One region of the Geobacillus uzenensis genome, then DNA from elsewhere that is predicted to be linked to it. Evidence: a T-box and tRNA genes for the amino acid it is inferred to sense, from the RefSeq annotation. Region 1 holds a T-box; the other holds one or more tRNA genes.
The links. A T-box is a leader RNA that pairs with one kind of tRNA and senses whether it is charged. The one in region 1 lies ahead of ileS (isoleucine--tRNA ligase), so its partner is inferred to be a tRNA-Ile.
Positions count from the first base shown of each region.

Region 1 (4,384 bases):
TCAGGTGTTAAATTTGGCTCATGCGCCATGCACCGAGCTGTCGATGGGCATGTCAAACGACTATGAGATCGCGATCGAGGAAGGGGCGACGTTTGTACGCATCGGCAGCGCGCTTGTCGGATCAATGTAGGAGGTGAGACCGGTGGGATTGATGAAAAAATTTCGCGATTATTTTTTAGAGGAAGACTACGAAGACTATGAAGAAGAATATGAAGCGCCGCAGCCAGAAGAGGAGGCGCCGCCGCTGAAGGCGGCAAACAAGGCGAATGTCGTCAGCTTGCAAAGCGTGCAAAAATCGGCGAAGGTCGTGCTCGCCGAGCCGCGGGTGTACGCCGAGGCGCAAGAGATTGCCGACCATTTGAAAAGCCGGCGGGCAGTCATCGTCAATTTGCAGCGCATTCAGCACGAGCAGGCGAAGCGGATCGTCGACTTTTTAAGCGGCACCGTGTACGCTATTGGCGGCGACATTCAGCAAGTCGGCACGAAAATTTTTTTATGCACCCCGGAAAACGTCGACGTCAGCGGCGCAATTTCGCTTGATGGCGAGGATGACAGACCGATAAAGAGGTGGTAGCCGTTGGATTATGTGCTTACGTTTTTAACGACGCTCATTCAAGTATATTCATATGCGCTGATCATTTATATTTTAATGTCATGGTTTCCGAACGCCCGCGAGACGCGGTTTGGCCAGCTGCTTGCCGCCATTTGCGAGCCGTATTTAGAGCCGTTTCGGCGCGTTATTCCGCCGCTTGGCATCATTGACATCTCCCCGATCATCGCCTTTATTGTCCTTGAATTTGCGACAAGAGGGCTGTATGCGTTGTTTGATATCCTTAAAGCGCAGTTTTAGCAGCCGGACGGAGCGCGCATCGTTTGGCCCAGGCGCAGGCGGGCGGAATAGCGGGAGGAATCCGTTCCGGGTTCCTTTCTTTATGAGGCAAGGTGAATGGGAATGGAGCTGTATCAGCACTTCCGCAAAGAGGAACATCAATTCATCGATCATGTAATGGAATGGAAGGAAATGGTAGAACATCAGTACGCTCCGAAGCTGACCGATTTTCTTGATCCGCGCGAGCAGCAAATCGTGCAAAGCATCGTCGGCAGCGACGGAGACGTGCGCGTGTCCTTTTTCGGCGGCGCTCTGTTTGTCGAGCGGAAGCGGGCGCTTTTGTATCCGCCGTATTTCGAACCGAATGAGGAGGATTATGACATCGCCTTGTTCGCTGTCCGCTATCCAGGCAAATTCGTTTCCCTTGAACACCGCGACGTCTTAGGAGCGCTCATGTCGCTCGGCTTGCGGCGGGGCAAGTTCGGCGACATTCTCGTCCAAGGAGGAGAGATCCAATTTTTTGCCGCCGCCGAGGTGGCCGATTACATTCGCCTCCATGTTGGGACGATCGGCAAAGCGCCGGTTTCGCTTGAGCTGTTGCCGCTGTCAGCTGCCATGCCGCTTGCCGAAACGTGGGAGGAAGGAACGGTCACGGTGTCTTCTCTAAGGCTCGATGCGGTGCTTGCCCAAGCATTCCGCCTCGCGCGCGACAAGGCGCGGACGCTTGTCGAAAGCGGGCTTGTCAAAGTGAATTGGAAGGTGGTGGACAAGCCTGATTTCGTCTGCGGGCCGGGCGATGTGCTGTCGGCGCGCGGTTTTGGCCGCTGCAAGCTGTTTTCTGTAGAAGGGCCGACGAAAAAGGAACGCTGGCTTGTGCGCATCGGTCGACAAAAATAATCGAGCGGGAGCAGGAAATGGGCAAATCGTGTCGAATTAACGAAGAAAAGGAACGATGGAGACGGAGGTGGCCGTTGTGCCGTTAACGCCATTAGATATTCACAACAAGGAATTCAGCCGCGGATTTCGCGGGTATGACGAAGATGAAGTGAATGAGTTTTTGGATCAAATTATTAAAGATTACGAAATGCTCATCCGTGAAAAAAAGCAGCTGGAAGAAAAAGTGGCCGAACTGACGGAAAAATTGAATTACTTTTCCAACATTGAAGAAACGTTAAATAAGTCGATTCTTGTGGCTCAGGAAGCAGCGGAAGAAGTGAAGCGCAACGCACAAAAAGAGGCGAAGCTGATCATTAAAGAAGCGGAGAAAAACGCGGAGCGCATCATCGGCGATGCGCTGGCCAAATCGCGGAAAATCGCGCTGGAAATCGAGGAACTCAAGCGGCAGTCGAAGGTGTTCCGCGCCCGCTTCCGCATGTTGGTCGAGGCGCAGCTCGATATGATCAACAGCCGTGACTGGGACGAGTTGATGGAATACGAGACGCCCGATTTGGAAGAAGAGGCGAAAGAGCCGTTGTCTCAGCCTTGACGAGCGCTATTTGTCTCATTTATAATAAATGGCAAAAATCGCTGTGCTGACCGTCATTGGTGCGGTTGGCTTTGGTCGAGGAGAACATGTGAGCGACGATGAAAGGGACAGTAGCTCTTGAACAGCTGATCGCAGCGAGCCGGGGACGGTGGAAGCCCGGCATCGGCGCAAGAGTGAACATCACCCTGGAGTTCCATGCCGAACGTCAAGTAGGCCATGGCGCGTCATTCCCGTTACGAATGGAAAGTGGGCTATGCGTTGAGTTGCCATGGCCAAAAAGGGTGGTACCGCGAGACCGTTCTCGTCCCTTGCCGGGAGAGAACGGTTTTTTATTTTGATTTGATACTTGGAGGAGGAGCAAAGAAAGATGGACTACAAAGAGACGCTGCTCATGCCGCAAACGGAGTTCCCAATGCGCGGCAACTTGCCGAAGCGGGAGCCGGAAATGCAAAAAAAATGGGACGACATGGACATTTACCGAAAAGTGCAGGAGCGGACGAAAGGTCGGCCGCTGTTTGTCCTGCACGACGGTCCGCCGTACGCCAACGGCGATATTCATATGGGGCATGCGCTAAACAAAATTTTAAAAGATATCATTGTCCGCTATAAATCGATGAACGGTTTTTGTGCGCCGTACGTGCCGGGCTGGGACACGCACGGCCTGCCGATTGAAACGGCGCTTACGAAACAAGGCGTCGACCGCAAATCAATGAGCGTCGCTGAGTTCCGCAAGCTGTGCGAACAATATGCGTATGAACAAATTGACAACCAGCGCCGGCAGTTTAAACGGCTCGGCGTGCGTGGCGATTGGGACAACCCGTATATCACCCTCAAACCGGAATACGAAGCCCAGCAAATTAAAGTGTTCGGCGAAATGGCGAAAAAAGGGCTCATTTACAAAGGGTTGAAGCCGGTCTATTGGTCCCCGTCAAGCGAATCGGCGCTCGCTGAAGCGGAAATCGAATATAAAGACAAGCGTTCGCCGTCGATTTATGTCGCCTTCCCGGTGAAAGACGGCAAAGGCGTGCTTGAGGGCGATGAGCGAATCGTCATTTGGACGACGACGCCGTGGACGATTCCGGCGAACTTGGCGATCGCTGTTCACCCGGACCTGGACTACCACGTCGTTAACGCCAATGGGCAGAAATACGTCGTCGCCGCCGCCTTGGCCGAATCGGTAGCGAAAGAAGTCGGCTGGGAGGCGTGGTCCGTCGTTAAAACCGTAAAAGGAAAAGAACTTGAGTACGTCGTCGCGAAACATCCGTTCTATGAGCGCGATTCGTTGGTCGTCTGCGGTGAGCACGTCACGACCGACGCCGGCACGGGCTGCGTCCATACGGCGCCGGGCCACGGGGAAGACGACTTTCTCGTCGGGCAAAAATACGGGCTTCCCGTTCTTTGCCCGGTCGACGAGCGCGGCTATATGACGAGCGAAGCGCCGGGGTTTGAAGGAATGTTTTACGAAGACGCCAACAAGGCGATTACACAGAAGCTTGAGGAAGCCGGCGCTTTGCTGAAGCTTGGGTTTATCACCCACTCGTATCCGCACGACTGGCGGACGAAGCAGCCAACGATTTTCCGGGCGACAACGCAATGGTTTGCGTCGATCGATAAAATCCGCAGCGAGCTGCTTCAAGCGATCAAAGACACGAAATGGATTCCGGAATGGGGGGAAATCCGCATCCACAACATGGTGCGCGACCGCGGCGACTGGTGCATTTCCCGCCAGCGCGCCTGGGGCGTGCCGATTCCGGTTTTTTACGGCGAAAACGGCGAACCGATCATCACCGATGAAACGATCGAGCATGTGTCGAACTTGTTCCGCCAATACGGATCGAACGTCTGGTTTGAGCGCGAGGCGAAAGACTTGCTGCCGGAAGGATTCACCCATCCGTCCAGCCCGAACGGCCTCTTTACGAAAGAGACGGATATTATGGACGTCTGGTTTGACTCCGGTTCGTCGCATCAAGCCGTGTTGGTCGAACGCGATGATCTCGCGCGCCCGGCTGATCTGTACTTGGAAGGGTCCGACCAATATCGCGGCTGGTTCAACTCATCGCTGTCCACCG
Region 1 is NZ_NEWL01000006.1:655,301-659,684, reverse strand. Features, by position in the region: gene B9L21_RS10735 (YggS family pyridoxal phosphate-dependent enzyme) at 1-130, shown strand, start outside; gene B9L21_RS10730 (cell division protein SepF) at 143-574, shown strand; gene B9L21_RS10725 (YggT family protein) at 578-850, shown strand; gene B9L21_RS10720 (RNA-binding protein) at 953-1,726, shown strand; gene B9L21_RS10715 (DivIVA domain-containing protein) at 1,803-2,315, shown strand; T-box leader at 2,405-2,627, shown strand; gene ileS (isoleucine--tRNA ligase) at 2,683-4,384, shown strand, end outside.

Region 2 (4,384 bases), on a different contig from region 1:
CGAGGAGGCTATGCCGCCACAGCAGGACCGAAGCGTCGCGAGCCGATGGCGGCCGGAGCTAGACAAAAAGCGGAAGCGCCGCGGCTTCTTCCCCCACACGGTTATCTAGTTTTGAGGGAATGAAAAAAAGCTTGACAACAATTCAACTTTCCTTATAATAAAACTTGTCCATTATTGCCTAGTGGTGATAGCGGAGAGGAAACACCCGTTCCCATCCCGAACACGGAAGTTAAGCTCTCCAGCGCCGATGGTAGTTGGGGCCAGCGCCCCTGCAAGAGTAGGTCGCTGCTAGGCACGATCCATGGAGGATTAGCTCAGCTGGGAGAGCACTTGCCTTACAAGCAAGGGGTCGGCGGTTCGATCCCGTCATCCTCCACCACTCTAAATCGTCGCGGGGTGGAGCAACGAGCATTTGCTTCATCGAATACGCTGCGAGTTGCCTCGACGCATCGAGCATCTTTGAATCAGCTGGCAGAGGAAGAGGCAACAAACATTTAAACCAACACTCAGTGCATGATCGAAACAAATCCATTTCTTATCGCCGCGGGGTGGAGCAGTCCGGTAGCTCGTCGGGCTCATAACCCGAAGGTCGCAGGTTCAAATCCTGCCCCCGCAACCAAATGGTCCCGTAGTGTAGTGGTTAACATGCCTGCCTGTCACGCAGGAGATCGCGGGTTCGAGTCCCGTCGGGACCGCCATTGTTCCAAAATTGCGAAAAATACAGTATGGCTCGACAGCTCAGTCGGTAGAGACGAGCATCAACATCATCGAGTTTGCTGCGAGTTGCCTCGACGCATCGAGCATCTTTGAATCAGCTGGTAGAGGAAGAGGCACAGAGCAATCAATGAGCGAGTTAAAAATAACATATGGCTCGGTAGCTCAGTCGGTAGAGCAAAGGACTGAAAATCCTTGTGTCGGCGGTTCGATTCCGTCCCGAGCCACCATTATCATATCGATATGCCGGCTTAGCTCAATTGGTAGAGCAACTGACTTGTAATCAGTAGGTTGCGGGTTCAAGTCCTGCAGCCGGCATTCCTTATTTTACTCGAGAAAGTTATGAGCCATTAGGTTCGGTTATAGTTGCCTCGACGCACCGAGCATCCTCGAAACAGCTGGTAGAGGAAGAGGCAGGTAGAGCTCGTTAGTACTTAGAGTGTTATGATCGCTATGAGCCATTAGCTCAGCAACGAGCGCTGCATCTTTGAGTTTGTTGCGAGTTGCCTCGACGCACCGAGCATCCTCGAAACAGCTGGTAGAGGAAGAGGCAGGTAGAGCTCGTCAGTACTTAGAGTGTTATGATTGCTATGAGCCATTAGCTCAGCAACGAGCGCTGCATCTTTGAGTTTGCTGCGAGTTGCCTCGACGCACCGAGCATCCTTGAAACAACTGGTAGAGGAAGAGGCAGGTAGAGCTCGTCAGTACTTAGAGTGTTATGATCGCTATGAGCCATTAGCTCAGCAACGAGCGCTGCATCTTTGAGTTTGTTGCGAGTTGCCTCGACGCACCGAGCATCCTCGAAACAGCTGGTAGAGGAAGAGGCAGGTAGAGCTCGTTAGTACTTAGAGTGTTATGATTGCTATGAGCCATTAGCTCAGCAACGAGCGCTGCATCTTTGAGTTTGCTGCGAGTTGCCTCGACGCACCGAGCATCCTCGAAACAGCTGGTAGAGGAAGAGGCAGGTAGAGCTCGTTAGTACTTAGAGTGTTATGATTGCTATGAGCCATTAGCTCAGCAACGAGCGCTGCATCTTTGAGTTTGTTGCGAGTTGCCTCGACGCACCGAGCATCCTCGAAACAGCTGGTAGAGGAAGAGGCAGGTAGAGCTCGTTAGTACTTAGAGTGTTATGATTGCTATGAGCCATTAGCTCAGCAGGTAGAGCATCTGACTTTTAATCAGAGGGTCGGAGGTTCGAGTCCTCCATGGCTCACCATTTTGCGGAAGTAGTTCAGCGGTAGAACACCACCTTGCCAAGGTGGGGGTCGCGGGTTCGAGCCCCGTCTTCCGCTCCACTCGCCCGCCGGGGTGGCGGAATTGGCAGACGCACAGGACTTAAAATCCTGGGGTAGGTAACTACCGTGCCGGTTCGAGTCCGGCCCTCGGCACTTGCGCTCGTAGCTCAATTGGATAGAGCATCTGACTACGGATCAGAAGGTTAGGGGTTCGAATCCTCTCGAGCGCGTTCATCGGGAAGTAGCTCAGCTTGGTAGAGCACACGGTTCGGGTCCGTGAGGTCGCAGGTTCAAATCCTGTCTTCCCGATTTTCCTGTGGGGCCTTAGCTCAGCTGGGAGAGCGCCTGCTTTGCACGCAGGAGGTCATCGGTTCGATCCCGATAGGCTCCACCATTTCACTATATCATTTTGGCGGTGTAGCTCAGCTGGCTAGAGCGTACGGTTCATACCCGTGAGGTCGGGGGTTCGATCCCCTCCACCGCCACTATTATTGGACCTTTAGCTCAGCTGGTTAGAGCAGACGGCTCATAACCGTCCGGTCGTAGGTTCGAGTCCTACAAGGTCCACCATTACTACGTTACTTTTTGGAGGAGTACCCAAGTGGTTGAAGGGGTCGGTCTTGAAAACCGAGAGGCGTCGCAAGGCGCGCGGGGGTTCGAATCCCTCCTCCTCCGCCATAATGATTGTGCAACTTAGGTCAATCTGTTGTGCCGGCTTAGCTCAATTGGTAGAGCAACTGACTTGTAATCAGTAGGTTGCGGGTTCAAGTCCTGCAGCCGGCACCATCAATGTGGCGGCTATGGCGAAGTGGTTAACGCACCAGATTGTGGCTCTGGCATGCGTGGGTTCGATTCCCACTAGTCGCCCTTTCTCTTCCCTTATCTTTGTTGCGGGTGTAGTTTAGTGGTAAAACCTCAGCCACGAGCCTAGCTTCATCGAATAGGCTACGAGTTGCCTTGACGCACCCTGCTTCTTTGAGAATGCTGGCAGAGGAAGAGGCGTGAAATCGCGTGATGAATGGTAGAAGAAGCTATGTGCGGGTGTAGTTTAGTGGTAAAACCTCAGCCACGAGCCTAGCTTCATCGAATAGGCTGCGAGTTGCCTCGACGCACTCTGCTTCTTTGAGAATGCTGGCAGAGGAAGAGGCATGAAATCGCGTGGTGAATGGTAGAAGAAGCTATGTGCGGGTGTAGTTTAGTGGTAAAACCTCAGCCTTCCAAGCTGATGTCGTGGGTTCGATTCCCATCACCCGCTTTGATGGGCCTATAGCTCAGCTGGTCAGAGCGCACGCCTGATAAGCGTGAGGTCGGTGGTTCAAGTCCACTTAGGCCCACCATTTTCCATTGTGCATTGTCAGATGATTCGTTATAATATAAAGCGAGCATCTTTGATCATTCCGCCATCGCTTAGCGACGAGCCTTAACTTCGTCGAGTAGGCTGCGAGTTGCCTCGACGCATCTTGCTTCTTTGAGAATGCTGGCAGAAGAAGGGACAGGGCAAGCTTTGAACAATAATTTTTGATTATTCCGCAATAGCTCAGCGGTAGAGCAACCGGCTGTTAACCGGTAGGTCGTAGGTTCGAATCCTACTTGCGGAGCCATTTCATGGAGAAGTACCCAAGTGGCTGAAGGGGACGGTTTGCTAAACCGTTAGGTCGCAGTTTTGCGGCGCGCGGGTTCAAATCCCGCCTTCTCCGCCATGTTTGGCCCGTTGGTCAAGTGGTTAAGACACCGCCCTTTCACGGCGGTAACACGGGTTCGAATCCCGTACGGGTCACTTGAGTTTTTGGCACCAGAACGTTCTGGTGCCCTTTTATACAGCTGTTTTTGTCGATTTTTGCGCTTTTTCTTGTCATGTGCATACGGTTTTGTTATAATGAGAATCGTTAGTTTTTAATATTGGGGACAACGCAGTGTTTCGTTTCGTCAAAGAACGGGGCATTGCGTTTTTTTATTATACCAGCAACTGCGCTTCGGCCTCGCCGCCATGGATTTGCGTAAACATCGTTTGAATGGCCTGAAGCTGGCGGTTGGCGGCATCTTCGGTCATCGACGGAAGAAAATAAACAATTTGCAAAGCGTTTTTCGTTTCTTTCGTCACCGCTGTGCGCTCGGAATCAACGATCGGGCTGCCGAACGGGCCGCGCTCATCTTTGCTGACGAGTTTATTGGCAAAGTTGACGGTGCGGCCATTTAGGGCTATGTATTCGTCATGTTCTGTGCCTACGGCGATGGTCACCGATCCTTCGATGCGGTCAAGATCGTAAATGCCGAGTGGAATTTTATAATAGAGCGAAAAGAAGTTGTTGACATCGGCCGCTGAATGGATTGATGGGATAAAGTTCCTTTTCTGGATGCGTCGGTATAAGCTTTCGCTTGACGGTCGGTAACGACCCGGATCCGTGCCAATTTGTTTAAATGCCTGCCGCCATTCG
Region 2 is NZ_NEWL01000008.1:113,384-117,767, reverse strand. Features, by position in the region: rRNA gene rrf (5S ribosomal RNA) at 178-294, shown strand; tRNA gene B9L21_RS13310 (tRNA-Val) at 304-379, shown strand; tRNA gene B9L21_RS13305 (tRNA-Met) at 543-619, shown strand; tRNA gene B9L21_RS13300 (tRNA-Asp) at 623-698, shown strand; tRNA gene B9L21_RS13295 (tRNA-Phe) at 869-944, shown strand; tRNA gene B9L21_RS13290 (tRNA-Thr) at 960-1,032, shown strand; tRNA gene B9L21_RS13285 (tRNA-Lys) at 1,855-1,930, shown strand; tRNA gene B9L21_RS13280 (tRNA-Gly) at 1,935-2,009, shown strand; tRNA gene B9L21_RS13275 (tRNA-Leu) at 2,017-2,102, shown strand; tRNA gene B9L21_RS13270 (tRNA-Arg) at 2,106-2,179, shown strand; tRNA gene B9L21_RS13265 (tRNA-Pro) at 2,185-2,258, shown strand; tRNA gene B9L21_RS13260 (tRNA-Ala) at 2,268-2,343, shown strand; tRNA gene B9L21_RS13255 (tRNA-Met) at 2,361-2,434, shown strand; tRNA gene B9L21_RS13250 (tRNA-Ile) at 2,443-2,519, shown strand; tRNA gene B9L21_RS13245 (tRNA-Ser) at 2,537-2,627, shown strand; tRNA gene B9L21_RS13240 (tRNA-Thr) at 2,660-2,735, shown strand; tRNA gene B9L21_RS13235 (tRNA-His) at 2,744-2,816, shown strand; tRNA gene B9L21_RS13230 (tRNA-Gly) at 3,134-3,204, shown strand; tRNA gene B9L21_RS13225 (tRNA-Ile) at 3,210-3,286, shown strand; tRNA gene B9L21_RS13220 (tRNA-Asn) at 3,476-3,550, shown strand; tRNA gene B9L21_RS13215 (tRNA-Ser) at 3,557-3,649, shown strand; tRNA gene B9L21_RS13210 (tRNA-Glu) at 3,655-3,726, shown strand; gene B9L21_RS13205 (B3/4 domain-containing protein) at 3,904-4,384, opposite strand, start outside.
Region 2: it encodes a tRNA-Ile, which carries the amino acid that the T-box ahead of ileS (isoleucine--tRNA ligase) is inferred to sense. The anticodon was not compared.